DNA from 3 places in the Actinomadura sp. NPDC049753 genome. Region 2 is predicted to be linked to each of the others. Evidence: riboswitches for the same ligand, from Rfam matches in the RefSeq annotation. Region 2 holds a riboswitch; each other region holds the start of a gene.
What was found. A riboswitch is a leader RNA that binds a small molecule or an ion and turns the genes downstream of it on or off. The one in region 2 is predicted to bind thiamine pyrophosphate.

Region 1 (6,951 bases), on a different contig from region 2:
GGCCGTCCTTGATGAAGGCCGCGGGCACCATCGGCTCCCCGCCCCGGCGCACCGCGAGAATGCGGTGCTCGTGGATGAGCTGCTTGATCCGGTTGGGCTTGATCCCCAGCCTGTCGGCGGTCTCCCGGAGGGTGAGCCACTCGCCGGCCAGGGCGTCGGTGCGGGGGTCCAGTGCGCTGTCAACGGTTGCGTGCATCTGCGTCACGCCCCCTTGCTACCACGCCTTCGGAAGACTCAAACCCGCTGCGCAGCCGTTACGTCCCCTCTGATCGCTCTGCGCGAACAGCCTGCCGCACGGGGACGTCCGGGTCGGCGATCGCCTCCGGATCCACCGGCGTCCCCGCGGCGATCACGCGCCTCGCCTGCACCAGGTCGCGGGGCCGGCCGACGGTGAGGATCGCGTCGAGGCGGTCTCCGGTCAGCCACGCCACCGCCCATCTGGAATCGGACGGGTCGCCCCTGCGCACGAGCCGTTCGGACGCGGAGTGGTCGCCCGCGTACTGGACCATGCGCCCGAACTGCTCCGACCAGAAGTACGGGGCGGCGTCGTACACGGCGTCCTGCCCGAGGAGGGCCGCGGCGGCGACCTCCGGGGCGTTCAGCGCGGTGTCCCAGTGCTCGACGAGGAGCCTGCGCCCGTAGCGGTGCGACCACCAGGCGGCGCAGTCGCCGACCGCCACGACGTCCGGGCGCAGCGCGCCCGGGGCCTCCTCTCCCATGTAGGTCCGGAACGAGCCGTCGGTGACGACACCGCGCTCCAGCAGCAGCCCGGAGCCCTCCAGCCACGACAGGACGGGCCGGACCCCGACGCCGACGACCACCTCGTCGGCGTCGACGCGGCCTCCCCCGGCGAGGACGAGGCCGCCGTCGCGCACCTCCGCGACCTTGACCCCGGTCCGCAGCTCGACGCCGGCCTCCGCGTACCAGGGGGCGGTGAGCGCGCCGACCTCGGGCCCGATCGCGCCCGCCAGCGGGGTGTCGGCCGCCTCCACGACGGTGACCGCGCAGCCCCGGCGGGCCGCGGCGGTGGCGACCTCGGCGCCGATCCAGCCCGCGCCGACGATCACGATGCGGGCGCCCGCGGTGAGCCGGGCGCGCAGGTCGCGGGCCTCGTCGATGGTGCGCAGCACGTGCTGCCGCCCCTCCCCGGGCAGCGTGATCGGGGCGGCGCCGGTCGCGATCACGAGCCCGTCGAAGGGCAGGTCGCCCGCCGTGGACGCCACCGTGCCGCCGCGTCCGGGCCCGTCCAGCCGCAGGCCGGTGGCGCGCTCGCCGAGCAGCAGCTCGCAGCGCAGCGCGTCCCAGTCGGCGTCGACGGTCGTGTCGTCGGACTCGCCCGCGAGGACGGCCTTCGACAGCGGCGGCCGGTCGTAGGGCCGGTGCCGCTCCGCCGACACGAGGGTCAGCGCGCCCTCGTACCCCTTGCTCCGCAGGGCCTCGACGGCGCGCACGCCGGCCAGCCCGCCACCCACGACGATGACCCTCTCCATGAAGGTCACCCTAACGGGCGGCGATCCGCGGATGGACAGGTGTCCAGGCAGTCGCCCGGTTCGCCGAGGTCGTAAGGTGGGGGCAGCGGAACGGCACAGCAGAACAGCACAGAGCGCGGGAGTCCGGTGCGACCGGGCTGAGAGGGCGGCTGAACGGGCCGCCGACCGCCACGACCTGATCCGGATCATGCCGGCGAAGGGAGCGCGCATGCAGATCGTCATCATCGGCGCCGGGGTGATCGGCCTGGCCACCGCCTGGCGGACCGCCGCCGGCGGCGCCGCCGTCACCCTGGTCGACCCCGCGCCCGCCTCCGGGGCCTCCGCCGTGGCGGCGGGCATGCTCACCCCGGTCAGCGAGCTGACCTACGGCGAGGAGCCGCTGCTGCGGCTCGGCCTCGCCTCCCGCGACCGGTACGGCGCGTTCGTCGCCGAACTGGAGGAGCTGACCGGCCTCGACACCGGGTACCGCACCGACGGGATCATCGAGGTCGCGTTCGACTCCGACGACCTGCGGCACCTGGACGACCTGCGCCGGTTCCAGGAGAGCCTGGGCATCCCCGCCGAGGCGCTCACCGGCCGCGAGTGCCGGCGGCTGGAGCCGATGCTCGCGCCCGGCGTGCGCGGCGGCCTGCTCGCCCCCGAGGACGGCTCGGTCGACCCCCGCAGGCTCGCCCCTGCGCTGCTGGCGGCGTGCGACCGGCTGGGGGTCCGGCTTGTCCGGCGGCGGGCGGAGCGGGTCGTCGTCGAGAACGACGCCGCCGCCGGCGTGGGCCTGGACGACGGCACGGTGATCCCCGCGGACCGGGTGCTGCTGGCCGCCGGGCCGTGGTCGGGCGACCTCGGCGGCCTGCCTCCCGGGACCGTTCCACCCGTCCGCCCGGTCAAGGGCCAGGTGATCCGGCTGCGCACCCGCGCGCCGTTCCTGCGGCGGTCGACCCGCGGCCTCGTCCGGGGATCGTCGGTCTACCTGGTGCCACGTGCCGACGGAGAGATCGTGGTCGGCGCCACCCAGGAGGAGCTGGGCTTCGACACGCGGGTCACCGCCGGCGGGCTGTGGGAGCTGCTGCGCGACGCCCGCGAGCTGCTCCCCGGCATCACCGAGCTGGAGTTCGCCGAGGTAACCGCCGGGCTGCGGCCCGGCTCCCCCGACAACGCGCCCGTGATGGGCCCGACCGCGCTGCCCGGTCTGCTGGTGGGCACCGGGCACTTCCGCAACGGCATCCTGCTCACGCCCGTGAGCGCCGACATCCTGTCCGCGATGCTGCTGGACGGGCCCGTCCCCGAGGTCGCCGGGCCGTTCGCCCCCGACCGCTTCTCCCCCGAGGTGAGCGCATGAAGGTGATCGTCAACGGTGAGCCGCGCGAGCTGCCCGACGGCGCGAGCGTGGCCGAGGTCGTCGCGTCCGTCACCGCGGCCGCGACGGGCGTGGCCGCGGCGCTGAACGACGAGGTCGTCCGGCGCGCGGAGTGGGCGGCCACGCCCCTGCGGGACGCCGACCGCATCGAGGTGCTGACCGCGGTCCAGGGAGGATGAGGATGAACGACACCGACGGACTGGTCATCGCGGGCGAGGAGCTGGGCTCGCGGCTGATCATGGGAACGGGCGGGGCCCCGAGCATGGCGGTGCTGCGCGAGGCGCTGACCGCGTCCGGGACGGAGCTCACCACGGTCGCGATGCGCAGGGTGGACCCGTCCGCGCGCGGCTCGGTGCTGGACGTGCTGACCGAGTGCGGCATCCGGGTGCTGCCGAACACCGCCGGCTGCTTCACCGCGGGCGAGGCCGTCCTGACCGCCAAGCTCGCCCGGGAGGCGCTCGGGACGAACTGGGTCAAGCTGGAGGTGATCGCCGACGAGCGCACGCTGCTGCCCGACCCGATCGAACTGGTCGAGGCCGCCGAGCAGCTCGTCGACGACGGCTTCGTCGTCCTGCCCTACACCAGCGACGACCCGGTCCTGGCGCACCGGCTGGAGCAGATCGGCTGCGCGGCCGTGATGCCGCTCGGCTCGCCGATCGGGTCGGGGCTCGGCATCCGCAACCCGCACAACATCGAGCTGATCGTGGAGCGCGCGACCGTCCCGGTGATCCTCGACGCGGGGCTCGGCACGGCGTCGGACGCGGCCCTCGCCATGGAGCTCGGCTGCGACGCCGTGCTCCTCGCGACGGCCGTCACCCGCGCGCAGTCGCCGGCGCGGATGGCCGCCGCGATGCGGCACGCGGTCGAGGGCGGGCGGCTCGCGCGGCTCGCGGGGCGCATCCCCAAGCGCCGCTACGCCCAGGCGTCCTCCCCGTTCGACGGGCTCGCGACTTCGTAGCGACACTAAAGCCATACATGTAGAAATATTCGCTGGACCTGAACAGTCTCGCGCCACCACACTGGACACACCGGGGCGCAACCGCACACATCGCTTCGGTGTCGATGGAAGCGTCCCCTCCATAAGGTGCGTGACATGCAGCAAAACAGCGGTGCGCGCGCGAACAAGCTCGCGGTGGCGGCGGCGACGGTCACGGTGGTCTTCTGGGCCTCGGCCTTCGTCGCCATCCGAAGCGCGGGCGACGAGTACAGCCCCGGCGCCCTCGCCCTCGGCCGCCTCCTGTCCGGGACGGTCGTGCTGGGGGCGATCTGGCTCGTCCGGCGCGAGGGCCTGCCTCCCAAGGCCGCCTGGCCCGGCATCGCCACCGCCGGCCTTCTGTGGTTCGGCGCCTACATGGTCGTCCTGAACTGGGGCGAGCAGCTGGTGGACGCGGGCACCGCCGCCCTCGTCGTCAACATCGGGCCGATCCTCATCGCGCTCCTCGGCGGCTGGCTGCTGAAGGAGGGGCTGTCGCCCCGGCTGCTGCTCGGCATGGCCGTGTCGTTCACCGGCGCCGCCGTCGTCGGGCTGTCGATGTCCGGCGACGGCCGCGCGTCCGTCGGCGGGGTGCTGCTCTGCCTGGCCGCCGCCGTCACCTACGCGGCGGGCGTCGTCGCCCAGAAGCCCGCGCTCCGGCACGCGTCGGCGCTGCAGTTCACCACGTTCGCCTGCGCGATCGGCACGGTCGCCTGCCTGCCGTTCTCCGGGCAGCTCGTCTCGCAGGCCGCGCACGCCCCCGCGGGCGCCACCCTCAACATGGTCTACCTGGGCGTTTTCCCGACCGCGGTCGCCTTCACGACCTGGGGATACGCCCTCGCCCGCACGACCGCCGGGAAGATGGGCGCCACCACCTACGCCGCGCCCGCCCTCGTGGTGGGGATGTCGTGGCTGTTCCTCGACGAGGTCCCCGGCCCGGTCACCCTCGCCGGCGGGCTGCTGTGCCTCGCCGGCGTGGCCGTCTCCCGCAGCACGCGGTCGCTGCGCCGCCGCGTCCCGCCCGTCACTCCCGAACCGGGCGCCCCGGAGGAGTCACCCTCCGGGCTCATCGATGCTCATACTCGCGACGGATGAGAACCACGCGGAATCGCCCGTAAACTCGCACCGATGGACGCGACGGTTGCTGACCCACTCGTCGGGCGGGTGCTCGACGGGCGGTACCGCATTGAGTCCCGCATCGCGCGCGGCGGCATGGCCACGGTCTACCTCGCGCGCGACCTCAGGCTCGACCGCGTCATCGCGATCAAGGTGATGCACGCCGGACTCGCCTCGGACGAGGACTTCGTCGCCCGCTTCATCGGCGAGGCCAAGGCCGCCGCGGCGCTGTCCCACCCGAACGTCGTCGCCGTCTACGACCAGCGCACCGACGGCGAGCACGCCTTCCTGGTGATGGAGTACGTCGCCGGCCGCACCCTGCGCGACGCGCTGAACTCGCTCGGCCGGCTCGGCCCCCGCGCCGCTCTGGAGATCATGCAGCCGGTGCTGGCGGCGCTAGGCGCCGCGCACCGGGCCGGGCTCGTGCACCGCGACGTCAAGCCCGAGAACGTGCTGATCACCGAGGACGGCCAGGTCAAGGTCGCCGACTTCGGCCTCGCGCGGGCCGAGACCGCCAGCAAGATGACCAAGACCGGCATGATCATCGGGACGGTCGGCTACCTGGCGCCCGAGCAGGTGCTGTCCGGCAACGCCGACTTCCGCTCCGACGTCTACGCCGCCGGGATCATGCTGTTCGAGCTGATCACCGGCCGGCTCCCCCACCAGGGCGACACGCCCCTCGCCGTCGCCTACAAGCACGTGAACGAGACGGTGCCGCCGCCCTCCAGCGTCGTCCCCGGCATCCCCCCGCGGGTGGACGCCCTCGTCACCGACGCCACGAGCCACGACCCGGCGCGCCGCCCGCAGGACGCGAACCAGTACCTGGCCGAGGTCGCCGAGGTGTTCGGCGGCCTCCCCCGCGACTTCGACCGCCGCGTCGAGGAGGCGTCCCGCAACGCGACGAGCGTCCTGGAGACGCCGCCCGACCACGGCCGCACCGCCGTCATGGACGCCGAGACCCTGGCCCCCCAGCACGGCGTCCGCCCCACGAGGACCGACCGCGCCCTCGGCGCGCTGACCGGCCGCTACGTCATGATCGCCATCGGCCTGGTCGCGGCGGTCGTCCTCGGCTGGGCCGTGTGGTACCAGACGTCCGGCCAGTACGAGCACGTCCCTTCCTCGATCATCGGGATGAAGGTCGCCGAGGCCCGCGACCAGCTGGAGTCCGACGGCATGGACGTGCGCACCGCCAAGGCGGTCTACAGCGACCGCGTCCACAAGGGCGGCGTCGCCAAGTCCGACCCGCCCGCCGGCGCCCGCGTCGCCAAGGGCCAGACGGTCACCCTCACCCCGTCCCGGGGCATCACGCCCCGCGAGGTGCCCGACGTCGGAGGCAAGTCCCTCGCCGACGCCAAGAAGACCCTGGAGGACAAGGGCTTCACCGTAGGCCGGACGAGCAGCAGCCCCTCGCAGACCGTCTCCAAGGGCGACGTCATCAGCACCGACCCGGACGCCGGCGAGAAGCAGTCCCCCGACGTGCCCGTCTCCATCGTCGTCTCCACGGGCATGTCGATGCCCGGCCTCCTCGGCCAGAACGGCGACGCCGCCGCCAACCAGCTGCGCTCCATGGGCCTGGACGTCACCGTCCAGAAGAAGCAGGTGAACGGCAAGGACCCCAACACGGTGATCAGCCAGGACCCGTCCGAGGGCACCGGCGTCTCCCGCGGCGACAAGGTCACCATCGTCGTCAACAAGCGCGACTGCATCGTCGACGCGGGCCCGTTCCAGTTCGGCTGCGACGACGGCGACGGCAACCAGAACGTCCCCGTCCCGGACCTGACCGGCCGCCGGGTCAACGAGGCCAAGAAGGCGCTGGAGGACTCCGGCTTCGAGGTCAACGTGACGGGCTTCGGCGGCAACGTCGTCCGCTTCCAGTCGCCCAGCAGCGGCGAGGCCCCGCGCGGCTCCACCGTGACGATCGTCCGAGGCCCCTGACCGGCTAGTCTGAACAGGCCATGACCTCACCCATCAGCCCCGTCGGGGCCCACGTTCCCGTGGCCGGCGGCCTCGCCACCGGC
Region 2 (6,951 bases):
GGTCGTGGCGAGGAACAGGTCCTTGGCCTCCTCCAGCGCCTTGGCCTCCGAGACGTCGCGGAAGTCGACGACCAGCTCGCCGGTCTCCTCGATCTCGGCGGCCAGCACGTTCAGCCACGTGCCCGACTCCAGGCGGAACGTGAGCATCTCGCCGAGCGCGGGCATGTCGAAGGGCAGCGGGCGCCCGATCGCGTCCTCCGGCGGGATGCCGGTCAGGGTGTGCGCGGAGTTGTTCCAGTGCCGGACGACGAGGTCGTGGTCCAGCACCGCGATGCCGTCGGCGCTGGAGTCGATGACGGCGCGCTCGTGGGCCCGCTGCCGGACGACCTCCGCGTAGGCGACGGCGTTGCCGACCGCGACCCCGGCGTGCCCGGCGAGCAGCTCCAGCAGTTCGAGCTCGGTGTGCCCGATCTTGCGTCCGGAGAACAGCGCGTACAGCGCGCCGTACGGCCGGTTCTGCAGGTACGAGAGGCCGAGCGCGATCGTGTGCAGGCCGGGCAGCTCCGACCAGATCAGGTCGCCGAGGCGCCGCTCGCCCGTCGCGAGCTTGACGGTCTTGCCCGACCGCAGCAGCTCCCCGACCAGGCTCGGCCTCAGCTCGGCGCACCGGCCGCGCATCCGCTCCGGCAGCCCCGACATGCTGACGAGCCGCAGCCGCTCGCCCTCGATCTTGACGAATCCGCCGGCGTCGGCGCCGGTCAGCTCGATGAGCGCGGCGGTGATCCGGTCGAGCACGACGGCCAGGTCGAGCTCGGCGCCGAGGTCGGCGACGATGTCGTTCAGCCGCCGGACCAGCCGGGCCCGCTCGGTCATGCGGTTCTGGACGATCTCGTCGTCCTCGACCGGGTGGTACACCCCGACCCAGCCGAGCAGCGTGCCGCTCGGATCCTTCAGCAGGCTCGTGTCGATGCGCACGTCGATGAGCCGGCCCTCGCGGTGGAAGCGGCGGGTGGCGATCGAGATCTGCCCGCCGTCGCTCTCGCCCTCGCCGCCGCGCCGGGTGAGGAGCCGCTCCTGGACGGCGTTGTGCTCGGCCTTCAGCTCGTCGGGGACGATCGGCGGGACCCGGCCGAGCATCTCCTCGGCGCTCCAGCCGAACATGCGCTCGGCCGCCGGATTCCACACGGTGACCCGGTGCCGCTGGTCCACGGCTACGATCGCGTCGGCGGCGCTCTCGATGACGGCCCGCGCGATCGGATCGTGCACGTGCTGATACACGTCTGTCATCGTGCCACCGCACTCCGGCATGGCGCCGGGCAACTTGCGCCGAAACTTGCTTTCGACCCAAACCTTACCGTCTGGTAAGCCTACCGATGAGCAGGGCCGCGACCCCCGCCACCAGGAACGACAGCAGCGAGGCGCTCATCCACGTCTGCGGCGTGAAGTGGAGCGCGTCCCGCACGTCCGACCAGAACGCGGTCCAGCGGGCGACCGTGCCCGGGTTGACGAGCTGGTAGACGACGAACCCGATCGCCCATGCCGCGATCATGCCCCAGCGGGACGGCGCGGTCCGCGAGACGTCCCAGCCGCCCGCCCGGCGGCGGCCGAGGAAGAAGTCGGCGGCGAGGACGCCGAGCATCGGCACGAACACCGATCCGATCAGCGACAGGAAGCCCGCGTAGTCGCCGATGTCCAGGACCAGCGCGAGCACGGTGATGCCGGCGCCGAGTGCGACGCTCAGCACCCGGCGGTCGGCCCGGGGGAACAGGTTCTGGATCGACACCGCCGTGGAGTAGGTGTCGGCGAACGACTGGTCGGCCTCCCGCAGCACGAACACGGCGAAGAACAGCACGCCCAGCGAGACGCCCAGGAACGGGTCGAAGATCCTGCCCGAGTCGCCCGCGACCAGCGCCAGCGCGAGCAGCCCGAGGACGTAGGCGACGATCTGCGTGACGGAGTAGCCGACGGCCGCGGCGCCGAAGGCCCCGCGCTCGGTGCGCGCGTGCCGGGTGTAGTCGGCGGCGACCGGGACCCAGGAGATCGACACGGCCAGCGCGGCGTCCGCGCCGAGCCAGAACCCGCCCCACGAGCCCTGCGTCAGGTCGGGCAGCGGCTCCCGGACGAGCTGGACGTAGAAGTACACGAGCGCGATCGCCACCGCGACGGTCACATAACGGCGCAGCAACCGCACCGAGCCGAGCGGCCAGACGGTCAGCACGGTCGTGATCGCGCCCGCGGCGACCACGTAGCCCCAGCGCGGAACGCCGTCCCACAGCTCGCGGGCGGCGTCGGCGATGACGATCAGCTCGAACGTCCCCCACCCGACGAGCTGGGCGATGTTGAGGACGGTCGGCGCGTACGACAGCTTCGCGCCGAACAGGCCGCGCAGCAGCACCATCGCGGGCTGGCCGGTCCGCGCGCCGGGCACGGCGGCCAGGCCGAGCATCAGCCCGCCGAGGGCCGTCCCGACGGCCATCGCGACGATGCCCGCCATGATCGAGATCGTCGGCCGGCCGTCGGCGTCCGGCGCGAGGACGGTGTAGGCGCCGGAGAAGGCCAGGAGGCTGACGCCGAGGTTCCCCCAGAAGGCGCTCTGGTCCCAGAATCCGAGGACCTTGGGGGCCGGTTCGTCGAGGGTGAAGGGGACCTCGTCGGGGGCGCGCTCGTCCTGAGGGCGCTTTTCGACGTCGGACGTCACGGGACACACACTCCCTACGCCGGCATTACCCGGACAGGTTCATGCGGTCGGCGACGCCCTGGAGGCCGCCCTCTCAGCCCGGCTGTGGCCCGAGCTCCCGCGGTTATCGGTCAGGCCCGATCGTACAACCGCCCGTCACGCCTCAGAAGAGGGCATCCGGGTCAGATCACGCGAAATCCTTCAGATCACCGCGGAATCATTCATATCAAGCGACGTACGGCGGACCGTCCCCCGCGCCCTCCATCGGCCGGCCCGCCTCGGCCCACCCGTGCATGCCGTCGCCGACGTTCCTCGCCAGCCACCCCGCCTGGTTCAGCGCGGACGTGACCTGCGCGGACCGCGCCCCGGACCGGCAGATCACGTAGACCTCCCGGTCACGGGGGATCTCGCCGGCGCGGTCGCCGAGATGGCGCATGGGGATGTGGACCGCCGCGGGCGCGTGGCCCGCGTCCCACTCGTCCTGCTCCCGGACGTCCAGCAGGTAGCCGTCCTGCGGAACATCCGCGGCGACCACGGCCGGCACGTCTTCCCCGAAATTCATCACACCCCCCATGGAACCGCGCGAAGCCCCCCTGCGTCGAATCACGCATGCGGTATCGGACGCTCCTTTTCGCAGCGCCCGGGCTGGCCTTGCTCCTGTCCACGGCCGCCTGCGGCGACGAACAGGCAAACGGAAACTCCGCCGGAGCGCCTTCGGGCACGACGTCCGTGCAGCCGTCCGGCTCACCGGCGGACACGCTCACCGTGCGGGTGAAGGCCTCCAAGGAGGCGCCCGCCAAGACCTGGAGGCTGACCTGCGCCCCGCCGGGCGGCGACCATCCCGAGGCGGCCGGCGCCTGCGCGGCGCTCACCAAGGTCAAGGATCCCTTCGCACCCGTCCCCAAGGACCAGATGTGCACCGAGATCTACGGCGGTCCGGAGATCGCCACGGTCAAGGGCACCTGGCAGGGCAAGCCGATCGACACCACGTTCACCCGCGATGACGGCTGCCAGCTGCACCGCTGGAGCCAGATCGGCCCGGTCTTCGGGAACGTCCCGAAGGTCCGCTGACCCCGTCCCGAACCCTTCGATCCGTCCGGACGAGCCATCCCCGTTCCGGCTCCGTCCCCGACTCCGGTCGCCAGGCCCCGGCACCCGCCGGGGCCTGGCCCGTCTCACGGCGCCCGCGGCCCGCTACTTGAGGAGGCGGGACATGCGGCGGTCGGCGAGCGGCTTGCCGCCCGTCTGGCAGGTGGGGCAGTACTGGAGCGCCGAGTCGGCGAACGACACCTCGCGGACCGTGTCCCCGCACACCGGGCATTTCTCGCCCGCGCGCCCGTGCACCCGCAGGCCCGTCTTCTTCTCGCCCTTGAGGTCCTGGGCCTCGAGGCCGCGCGAGCGCTCCACCGCGTCCCGCAGCGTGGTGACGATCGCCTCGTGCAGGACGGCGACGTCCTCCTCGGTCAGCGAAGACGCGATCTTGAACGGGGACATCCTGGCGACGTGCAGCACCTCGTCGGAGTAGGCGTTGCCGATACCGGCGATCACCTTCTGGTCGCGCAGCAGCCCCTTGATCTGGCTGCGCTTGCCGTTGACGATCCCGGCGAGGGCCGCGGCGGTGAACGACTCGTCCAGCGGGTCGGGTCCGAGGGACGCCACGCCGGGCACGTCGTCGGGGTCGCGGACGACGTAGACGGCGAGGCCCTTCTTGGTGCCGGCCTCGGTGAGGTCGAAGCCCGAGCCGTCGTCCAGGTGCACGCGCAGGGCGAGCGGGTTCTTGCCTCCGGGCCGGACGGGCCTGGCCGGGATCTCGTCGCGCCAGCGCAGCCAGCCGGCGCGGGCGAGATGGACGACGAGGTGCAGCCCGTCGACGTCGAGGTCGAGGAACTTGCCGTGCCGGGCCGCGCCGGTGACGGTCAGCCCGCCGAGCGCGGTCACCGGCGGGTCGTAGGTCTTCAGCGCGGAGATGGCGAGAACATCGACGCGGGCGACGGCATGGCCGACCGCGCGCTCCCGCAGGAACCCCGCCAGCGCCTCCACCTCAGGTAGCTCAGGCATGGCTTCAGTATCCGCGACGAGCCGCGCCGCCGGAACGTCCGTCCACAGCCCTGTGGACGCCTGTGGAAAACCCTGGGGGTGATGTGACCCGGATCTCGGAATCACCCATACCCCCCAGGGGTTGTCAGAGGTGTCCGGTTATGGCAGCATGAGGCCCACGAGATACCCCCCAGGGGTAAAAGACCGAGGGAGAAGACGATGAGCACCGCCACCTACACCGTCAGCGGAATGACCTGCGGCCACTGCGTGAGCTCGGTGACCGAGGAGGTCGAGCAGATCGCCGGTGTGACCGGCGTGGACGTCGACCTCCAGACCGGCAAGGTCACCGTCACGAGCGAGACCCCCCTCGACGACGCCCGGGTCAAGGACGCCGTCGAGGAGGCCGGATACCAGCTGACCTCCTGAGCGGACCGCGCCTCGCCCCCGCGGGCGGGGTGCGTCCCTCGCAACACCGAGCGGAGTGAAACGGCATGAACAGCGCGACCAGGCTGGGGGCCTACGCAGTGGGCCTGGCGGTGGTCTTCGGCGGCGCCGCGAGCGTCGGCAAGATCGTCGGCCCTGTCGGAGGAACGGCGAAGATGGCGTCCCATGAGAACGGCGGAGGCGGGCACGGCGGCGGGCACGGCGGCGGAGGCCACGAGACCGCGGCGTCCCACGCGCCGGGCGGCCTCCAGGTGTCGGAGGACGGCTTCACGCTGGCCCCGCAGCAGACCGTCCTCAGCGCCGGCGAGAAGACGGACTTCCGGTTCACGATCAACGGGCCGGACGGCAAGCCCGTCACCGGGTTCAAGCCGCTGCACGGCAAGCGCCTGCACCTGATCGTGGCGCGGCGCGACCTGTCCGGCTTCCAGCACCTGCACCCGACCGAGGCCGGGGGCGGCGTCTGGACCGTCCCGATCACGCTGGCCAAGCCCGGCGTGTACCGGTTCTTCACCGACATCCAGCCGGACGGCGCGAAGCGGCAGCTCACGCTCGGCACGGACGTGTTCGTCCCCGGCGACCTGAAGCCCGCGCCGCTGCCCGAACCCGAGCAGGTCGCGAAGGTGGACGGCTACGAGGTGCGGCTCACCGGGGGCCTCACTCCCGGAAAGTCGACCGAGCTGACCCTCAGCGTGAGCAAGGACGGCAGGCCGGTCACCGACCTGGAGCCGTACCTTGAGGCGTACGGGCACCTCGTCGCGCTGCGGCAGGGCGACCTGGCCTACCTCCACGTCCACCCGGACGGGGAGCCCGGCGACGGCGAGACCGAGCCCGGCCCCGGGATCACGTTCTTCGCCGAGGCGCCCAGCTCCGGCGCGTACCGCCTGTACCTGGACTTCAAGCACGACGGCAAGGTCCGCACGGCCGAGTTCACGGTGCACGCCGGGAACGTCCCCGTCCAGGAAAAGGGCGAAGAGCCCGAACCGGGCCACGACGACCAGCCCCACACCCACTGACGTTCCGATCGAAGCAGAGGAGGACGCGATGAGCACGGACGCTGTGTCCGGGCGTATCGAGCTGGCGATCGGCGGTATGACGTGCGCGTCGTGCGCCAACCGCATCGAGCGGAAGCTCAACAAGATGGACGGCGTGACCGCCACGGTCAACTACGCCACCGAGAAGGCCAGGGTCGAGTTCGGGTCGGGAATCTCGCCCGACGAGCTGATCGCCACGGTGGAGAAGGCGGGCTACTCCGCCGCCCTCCCCGCCCCGCCGAAGACCGCCGACGAGGCGGCCCCGGAGCCGGCCGACGAGCTGCGCCCGCTGCGGCAGCGGCTGGTCACCGCGGTGGTGCTGTCGATCCCGGTGATCGCGATGGCGATGGTCCCGGCGCTCCAGTTCGAGGCGTGGCAGTGGCTGTCGCTGACGCTCGCCGCCCCCGTCGTGGTGTACGCGGGCTGGCCGTTCCACCGGGCCGCGGCGGTCAACCTGCGGCACGGCACGGCGACCATGGACACGCTGATCTCGCTCGGCACGCTGGCCGCGTTCGCGTGGTCGCTGTGGGCGCTGTTCTTCGGCACCGCGGGTGAGCTGGGCATCAAGCACGGGTTCGAGTTCTCCATGACCCGCTCGGACGGGTCGATGAACATCTACCTGGAGGCCGCCTCCGGCGTGATCATGTTCATCCTTGCCGGGCGGTACTTCGAGACGCGCTCGAAGCGCCGTGCGGGCGCCGCGCTGCGCGCCCTGCTGGAACTCGGCGCCAAGGAGGTCTCGGTCGTCCGGGACGGGCGCGAGGAGCGGATCCCGGTCGACCGGCTGGCCGAGGGGGACCTGTTCGTCGTCCGTCCGGGCGA
Region 3 (6,951 bases), on a different contig from region 2:
GATGTCGGTGGTCAGCGGGCCGAGGGTGTAGAACGGCGCGCCGTCGCACCACTCCTGCTGGAGGTCGACGTTCTCCTTGATCTTGTGCATCGGGACGTGGCCGGGGCCCTCGTTCATCACCTGGTTGCCGAACCGCGCCGCGATCCGCGTCAGCTCGCCCTGGGTGCGCAGCTCGGCGAACTGGGCCTCGTCGTTGGCGTCCGCGATGGAGCCCGGACGCAGCCCGTCCCCCAGCGACCACGTCACGTCGTAGGCGGCGAAGATCTCGCAGAGCTCCTCGAAGCGGGTGTAGAGGAAGTTCTCCTCGTGGTGCGCCAGGCACCAGGCCGCCATGATCGATCCGCCCCGCGACACGATCCCCGTCTTGCGCCGCGCCGTCAGCGGCACGTAGGACAGCAGCACCCCGGCGTGGACGGTCATGTAGTCCACGCCCTGCTCCGCCTGCTCGATCACGGTGTCGCGGAAGATCTCGTAGGTGAGCTCCGCCGGGTCGCCGCCGACCTTCTCCACCGCCTGGTACAGCGGGACGGTCCCGACCGGCACGGGCGAGTTGCGCAGGATCCACTCGCGCGTGGTGTGGATGTCGCGGCCCGTCGACAGGTCCATGATCGTGTCGGCGCCCCAGCGGGTCGCCCACGTCATCTTCTCGACCTCGTCCTCGATCGAGGACGCGACGGCCGAGTTGCCGATGTTGGCGTTGACCTTGACCAGGAAGTCCCGCCCGATGACCATCGGCTCGATCTCGGGATGGTTGACGTTGGCGGGCAGCACCGCGCGCCCGGCCGCCAGCGCGTCCCGGACGACCTCCGGCGCCACGCCCTCGCGCAGCGCGGCGAACTCCATCTCCGGCGTGATCTCCCCGCGCCGCGCGTAGGCGCGCTGCGTCACCGCGCCGCCGGTGGCGCGCCGCGGCCGCCGCGGCAGGGCGCCCTCGCCGTCGGCCTGGGGAAGTCGGCCGCCCGCGCCCAGGGGGACGCCGGACGGCGACGACCGGCGCCCGTCGTCCTCGGGGCGCGCGGCCCGCCCCTCGTAGGGGGCGGTGTCGCCGCGCTCGGCGATCCAGGCCTCCCGCAGCGGCGGCAGCCCCCGGCGCACGTCGGTCTGGTGCTCGGGATCGGTGTACGGCCCGGACGTGTCGTACAGGACGACGACGTCGCCGTTGGTCAGCGGCACCTCCCGCATCGGGACCCGGATCTCCGGGCGCGAGCCCTGGAGGTAGGTCTTGCGGGCAGCTGGAACCACAGGTTCGGTCATGACGACTCGATCTCTCCCTACGCCGGCATTACCCGGTCAGGTTCATGCGGTCAGCGGCCGTCCCAGCCGCTATCTCAGCCCGGTTCGCCGGGCCCCCGCGATCTGTCGCCACGACGTTAACCCGGACGGCCCCGGTTGCCGCAACCGCCGCCCATGGGCTAGAACGCGCCCGCGCGGAGGTCCCGCGCGGGGATCGCGACGGGCAGGGCCAGGGCCAGGCTGCGGAGGGGGTCCGGGGCGGACGGCGACCGCTCCAGCTCGACTCCGGCCTCGGCGCCGCCGCCGATGCGCAGCGTGGCCGAGCGGCGGCCGTCGACGCCGGTGACGACCAGGCCGTCCCCGGTCGCGCGGGTGGTGCCGAGGAGCGTCCCGCGAGCGGTGTGGAAGGACGGCTCCCGCAGGCCGCGCACGAATCCGAGAGGGCGGCCGTCCGCGTCGAGGACGCGCACGCGGTCGCGGCCCGGCAGCCGGGACGGGCCCCGGACCACCAGCAGCGCGGCGGTGTGGGGGTCGCGCAGCACGGTGGTCCGCCTGCCGCGCCCCCGGCAGGCCACGGCGAGGACCGCGCCTCCGCGCCGGTCGCGGTACCGGCCCGCGCCGTCCACGACGATGTGGCGGGCCCCGGCCAGGGCGCCGGCCGCCGGCGGGGGAACCTCCCGGCCCTCGTCGTCGACGACCCGCCAGGCGGCGCCCAGGCGGTCCGCGGTCGCGGTCCGGACGGCCGGGAGCCATCCGGACGGGAGCGACCCGCCCCTGAGCAGGGTCACCGCGTTCCCGTCGACCTCGGCGACGGCCTCGACGCCGGGCGCCCGCTCCGGGTCGAGCCAGAGCGTCCACACCGGGTCGTCGACGGGCCACCTGATCCCGACCGCCTCCACGGCTCCGGCCGGGACGGCCGCCTCCCGCCCGCCGCGGCGGAGGGTCACGCCCTGCTCGCCGATGGTCACGATGAGGCGGGTCCAGTGGAGCCGGACGGCCCAGATGAGGGCGGCCAGGGCGGCGAGAAGGCAGCCGCCGCCGCAGATCAGCAGGATCCGGCGGGCACTGTCCGCGTCGGGCGGCCCGGCGCCGGAGCGGGCCGCGAGCACGAGGGCCGCGCCGGCCGCCGGCGCGGCGGCCAGGACGCGGAGCGGCCATCGGTAGGCCCGCGCGCCGAGGGTCATCCGGAGCCCGGACGCGGGGGCGGGAGGCGGGGGGACAGCAGGCGGGGGGACGGACAACTGTCGGCCCTTCGTGACGGGGTCTGCAGAACTATAGGGCGGGCCTCCGGCCGCGCAGGGGCCGCCGAAAGGATCATTCCTGCGGGCGCGGGCCGCCGCGCGAAGATCGCGTGAGTGGGGGAGAATGGGCGCGTGCTGACGGTGCCCCGGGTCGAGGTGACGGTGAAGGACGCCCTGGCGGCGTCGGCGCTGGCGGGAGCGGCGGCCGCCGCCGCGGTGCTGTGGCCCGGCGTGCGGGGGCTGGACGCGCCGGGCGCGGCGCTGCTGGTGGCCGCGCACGTCCCCCTCGCGGTGATCCGGCGGTGGCCGACCCCCGGCCTGCTGGCACTGGTGGTCCTGGTGCTGCCCTACCACCTGGCGCAGTACCAGCACCACGCGCTGGTGCCCGCCGAGGTGGTCGCGCTGTTCGCCTACGCGGTGCTCGGGCGCCGGGTGCGCATCGTCCTCGGCGTCGTCGGGTTCCTGCTCGCCGTCTGCGTGGTCGGCGCGGCGATGCGGGCGGGCGGCGGATCCCTGCGCGAGCAGATCGCCGTCATCGAGGCCGTGGTGTCGGTCGTCATCGCCGTCCAGGTGTGGCGGGTGCACCGGGCGCGGCTCGCGACGATCACCGAGCGGGCCGAGCGGGCCGAGCGCACCCGGGAGGAGGAGGCGCGCCGGCGGGTCGCCGAGGAGCGCCTGCGGATCGCCCGCGACCTGCACGACCTGCTCGCGCACAGCATCACCCTGATCGGCGTGCGGGCGGGCGCCGCGGCCCACCTGGTGCGCGGGGACCGGCCGCTCGACCGGGAGGAGCTGGCCGACGCGCTCGCCTCCATCGCCTCGACGTGCCGGGACGCGCGGATCGAACTGCGCGGCACGCTCCAGGTCCTGCGCGGCACCGACGTCGGCGCCCCCGAGACGCTGCCGGGCCTCCACGCCCTCGCCGGCCTGGTCGACGCGGCGCGCGGCGGCGGGATCGACGTCGACCTGCGGGACGGGGACGTCGGGACGCCGCCCCCCGAGACGGGGGTCGCGGCGTACCGGATCGTCCAGGAGGCCCTGACCAACGTTGTCAAGCACGCCGCCGCGAGGCGCGCGACGGTGAGCCTGGAGCGCGACGGCGGGAGCCTCGTCGTCCGGGTCGCCGACAACGGGCGGGGGCCCTCCGGCGGCCCGCCCGAGGGGTTCGGGATCCTCGGAATGATCGAGCGGGCGCGCAGCGTGGGCGGGACGCTGGACGCGGGGCCGGGGGAGTCCGGAGGGTTCGTCGTCACCGCCGTCCTCCCGCTGGAGAACGCCGTCGAGCCCCACCGGGCGTGACGCGCGCCCCCGGGATGCTCCGGCGGCACCCGTTCGCCGGAACCCTCCCGACTTCCGACGCCGACACCGCCGAGGGGCTTTCCACCCCTTACGGATAGGGTCAGGATCAAGGGGACCAGGGGAGGCGACACGTCGGTGAGCACTTTGCAGGAGGCCCCACAGGACCGGATCTTCACGGTGCCCAACATCCTGAGCCTCGCCCGGCTCCTGGGCGTCCCGCTGTTCCTGTGGCTCGTCCTGATCGAGGCGGACTGGTGGGCGCTCGGCCTGCTGGTGTTCGCGGGCCTGTCGGACTGGCTGGACGGGAAGCTGGCGCGGGCGTTCAACCAGACGAGCAAGCTCGGCATGGTCCTCGACCCGGCCGCCGACCGCCTCTACATCCTGGCCACGCTCGTCGGGCTCACCATCCGCGACATCATCCCGCTGTGGCTGGTGCTCGCGCTCGTCGCCCGCGAGGTGTCGATCCTGCCGATCGCGCCGATCGTGCGGCGGCTCGGGTACGGCGGCACGCTGCCCGTGCACTTCATCGGCAAGGCGGCGACGATGTGCCTGCTGTACTCCTTCCCGCTGCTGCTGCTCGGCGACCACGGCGGCGCCGCGGGCACCGCGGCGCGGGTCGTCGGATGGGCCTTCGCCGTCTGGGGGACGGCCCTGTACTGGTGGGCGGCCGTCCTCTACTGGGTGCAGACGCGGCAGCTGGTGCTGGCCGGCCGCGGCGCCCCGCCCCCGGCCTCCGGGCCGGGCGGCGCGTCCGGGGCGGCCGGTCCGGGGGCCGCCGAGGGGCCGGGCGCGGAACCGCCGGCCGGCGGCCAGAAGGGAGCTGAGACCTCCCGATGAAGGCCGTCGTGATGGCGGGAGGCGAGGGGACGCGGCTGCGTCCGATGACCGCCAACCAGCCGAAGCCCCTGCTGCCGCTCGTCAACCGGCCGATCATGGAGCACGTGCTGCGGCTGCTGAAGAGGCACGGGTTCGGCGAGACCGTCGTCACCGTCCAGTTCCTGGCCGCGCTGATCCGCAACTACTTCGGCGACGGCGAGGAGCTCGGCATGTCGCTGAGCTACGCGACCGAGGAGGTCCCGCTCGGCACCGCCGGCAGCGTCAAGAACGCGGAGGAGGCGCTGCGCGACGACCGCTTCCTGGTGATCTCCGGGGACGCGCTCACCGACATCGACCTGACCGACATGGTGCGGTTCCACGAGCAGAACGACGCGCTCGTCACCATCGGCCTCAAGCGCGTCCCGAACCCCCTGGAGTTCGGGATCATCATCGTGGACGACGCGGGACGCGTGCAGCGGTTCCTGGAGAAGCCCACCTGGGGCCAGGTGTTCTCCGACACCGTCAACACCGGCATCTACGTGATGGAGCCGGAGGTCCTGGAGCACGTCGCGGAGGGCGAGCCGGTCGACTGGTCCGGGGACGTCTTCCCGAAGCTGCTCGCCGAGGGCGCCCGCCTGTTCGGGTACGTGGCCGACTGCTACTGGGAGGACGTCGGCACCCACGAGAGCTACCTGAAGGCGCAGGCGGACATGCTCTCCGGGCAGGTCGGCATCGAGCTCGACGGCTTCGAGATGTCGCCGGGCGTGTGGGTCGCCGAAGGCGCGGAGGTGGACGCCGAGGCCGTCCTCAAGGGGCCGCTCTACATCGGCGACTACGCGAAGGTCGAGGCGGGCGTCGAGCTGCGCGAGTTCACCGTGCTCGGCAGCAACGTCGTCGTCAAGGAGGGCGCCTTCCTGCACCGCGCGATCGTCCACGACAACGTGTTCGTCGCGCCGTCCACGAACCTGCGGGGCTGCGTGGTCGGGAAGAACACCGACATCATGGCGGGCGCCCGCGTGGAGGAGGGCGCCGTCATCGGGGACGAGTGCGTCATCGAGGCCGAGGCGTACGTGTCCAGCGGCGTGAAGGTGTACCCGTTCAAGACCATCGAGGCCGGCGCCGTCGTCAACACCAGCGTGATCTGGGAGTCGCGGGGGCAGCGCAACCTGTTCGGGCCGCGGGGGGTCTCCGGCCTCGTCAACGTGGAGATCACCCCCGAGCTGGCGGTGCGGCTCGCCTCCGCCTACGCGACGACGCTGAAGAAGGGCACGACCGTCGTCACCGGACGGGACGTCTCCCGCGCGGCCCGCACCCTGAAACGCGCGGTGAACAGCGCCCTGACCGCCAGCGCCATCAACGTCCAGGACCTGGAGGCGACGCCGCTGACGGTCGCGCGCTTCGAGACCGGCCGCGAGGACAGCGTCGGCGGGATCTACATCCGCACCACGCTCGGCGACCCGCAGGGCGTCGACATCCTGTTCCTGGACGCGGACGGCGCCGACCTGTCCCAGGGCGCGCAGCGCAAGCTGGAGCGCGTCTTCGGGCGGCAGGAGTACCGCCGCGCGTTCCCCGGCGAGATCGCCGAGCTGACCTACCCTCCGCGCGTCGTGGAGACCTACACCCGCGACCTGCTGCGCCGCGTCGACATCCGCGGCGTCCGCGAGGCCGGACTGAAGATCGTCCTGGACTGCGCGGGCGGGGTGGCCTCGCTGGTGCTGCCGAACCTGCTCGGCAAGGTCGGCGTGGAGGTCCTCACCCGCAACGCCGGGCTGGACGAGGCCAACCCGACCGAGACGCTCGCCGAGCGGATGCGCGACCTGGAGCGGCTCGGGGAGCTGGTGTCCTCGTCGCGGGCCGCGTTCGGCGTCCGGTTCGACCCGGTGGGGGAGCGGATCTCCCTGGTGGACGAGAACGGCGAGCTGGTCGGCGACGACCGGGCCCTGCTGGTGATGCTGGACCTCGTCGCGGCCGAGCGGCGGGGCGGCAAGGTGGCGCTGCCGGTGACGACGACGCGGGTCGCCGAGCAGGTGTGCCGGTTCCACGGCGTGCAGGTCGAGTGGACCTCCACGTCCCAGGACGTGCTGACCAAGGCGGCCGCGCAGCCGAGCGTGGTCTTCGCGGGGGACGGGCGCGGCGGGTTCCTGATGCCCGAGTTCAGCGGCACCGTGGACGGGATCGCGGCGTTCGTCCGGCTGGTCGGCCTGGTCGCGCGGACGCGGCTGACGCTGTCGCAGATCGACCGCCGCATCCCCGACGCGCACCTGCTGCGCCGCTCCGTCCCGACGCCGTGGGCGGCCAAGGGCAGCGTCATGCGCCACGTCGTGGAGGCGGCGGGGAACCGGACGCTCGACACCACCGACGG

Region 1: linked by a shared signal. The riboswitch ahead of thiO (glycine oxidase ThiO) and the one ahead of AB0K37_RS03825 (cytosine permease) in region 2 are both predicted to bind thiamine pyrophosphate.
Region 3: linked by a shared signal. The riboswitch ahead of thiC (phosphomethylpyrimidine synthase ThiC) and the one ahead of AB0K37_RS03825 (cytosine permease) in region 2 are both predicted to bind thiamine pyrophosphate.

The regions. Positions count from the first base shown of each region.
Region 1 covers NZ_JBFARL010000215.1:277-7,227, forward strand. Annotated here, with positions in the region: gene AB0K37_RS34925 (helix-turn-helix domain-containing protein) at 1-196, opposite strand, end outside; gene AB0K37_RS34930 (FAD-dependent oxidoreductase) at 255-1,490, opposite strand; TPP riboswitch at 1,596-1,709, shown strand; gene thiO (glycine oxidase ThiO) at 1,699-2,826, shown strand; gene thiS (sulfur carrier protein ThiS) at 2,823-3,023, shown strand; gene AB0K37_RS34945 (thiazole synthase) at 3,026-3,802, shown strand; gene AB0K37_RS34950 (DMT family transporter) at 3,938-4,912, shown strand; gene pknB (Stk1 family PASTA domain-containing Ser/Thr kinase) at 4,946-6,868, shown strand; gene AB0K37_RS34960 (deoxyribonuclease IV) at 6,889-6,951, shown strand, end outside.
Region 2 covers NZ_JBFARL010000007.1:73,374-80,324, forward strand. Annotated here, with positions in the region: gene AB0K37_RS03820 (PAS domain-containing protein) at 1-1,227, opposite strand, end outside; gene AB0K37_RS03825 (cytosine permease) at 1,292-2,638, opposite strand; TPP riboswitch at 2,633-2,749, opposite strand; gene AB0K37_RS03830 (rhodanese-like domain-containing protein) at 2,844-3,179, opposite strand; gene AB0K37_RS03835 (SSI family serine proteinase inhibitor) at 3,383-3,688, shown strand; gene AB0K37_RS03840 (DNA-formamidopyrimidine glycosylase family protein) at 3,812-4,675, opposite strand; gene AB0K37_RS03845 (heavy-metal-associated domain-containing protein) at 4,874-5,080, shown strand; gene AB0K37_RS03850 (hypothetical protein) at 5,146-6,111, shown strand; gene AB0K37_RS03855 (heavy metal translocating P-type ATPase) at 6,140-6,951, shown strand, end outside.
Region 3 covers NZ_JBFARL010000097.1:2,942-9,892, reverse strand. Annotated here, with positions in the region: gene thiC (phosphomethylpyrimidine synthase ThiC) at 1-1,254, opposite strand, end outside; TPP riboswitch at 1,250-1,363, opposite strand; gene AB0K37_RS23830 (hypothetical protein) at 1,413-2,417, opposite strand; gene AB0K37_RS23825 (sensor histidine kinase) at 2,607-3,773, shown strand; gene AB0K37_RS23820 (CDP-alcohol phosphatidyltransferase family protein) at 3,909-4,610, shown strand; gene AB0K37_RS23815 (mannose-1-phosphate guanyltransferase) at 4,607-6,951, shown strand, end outside.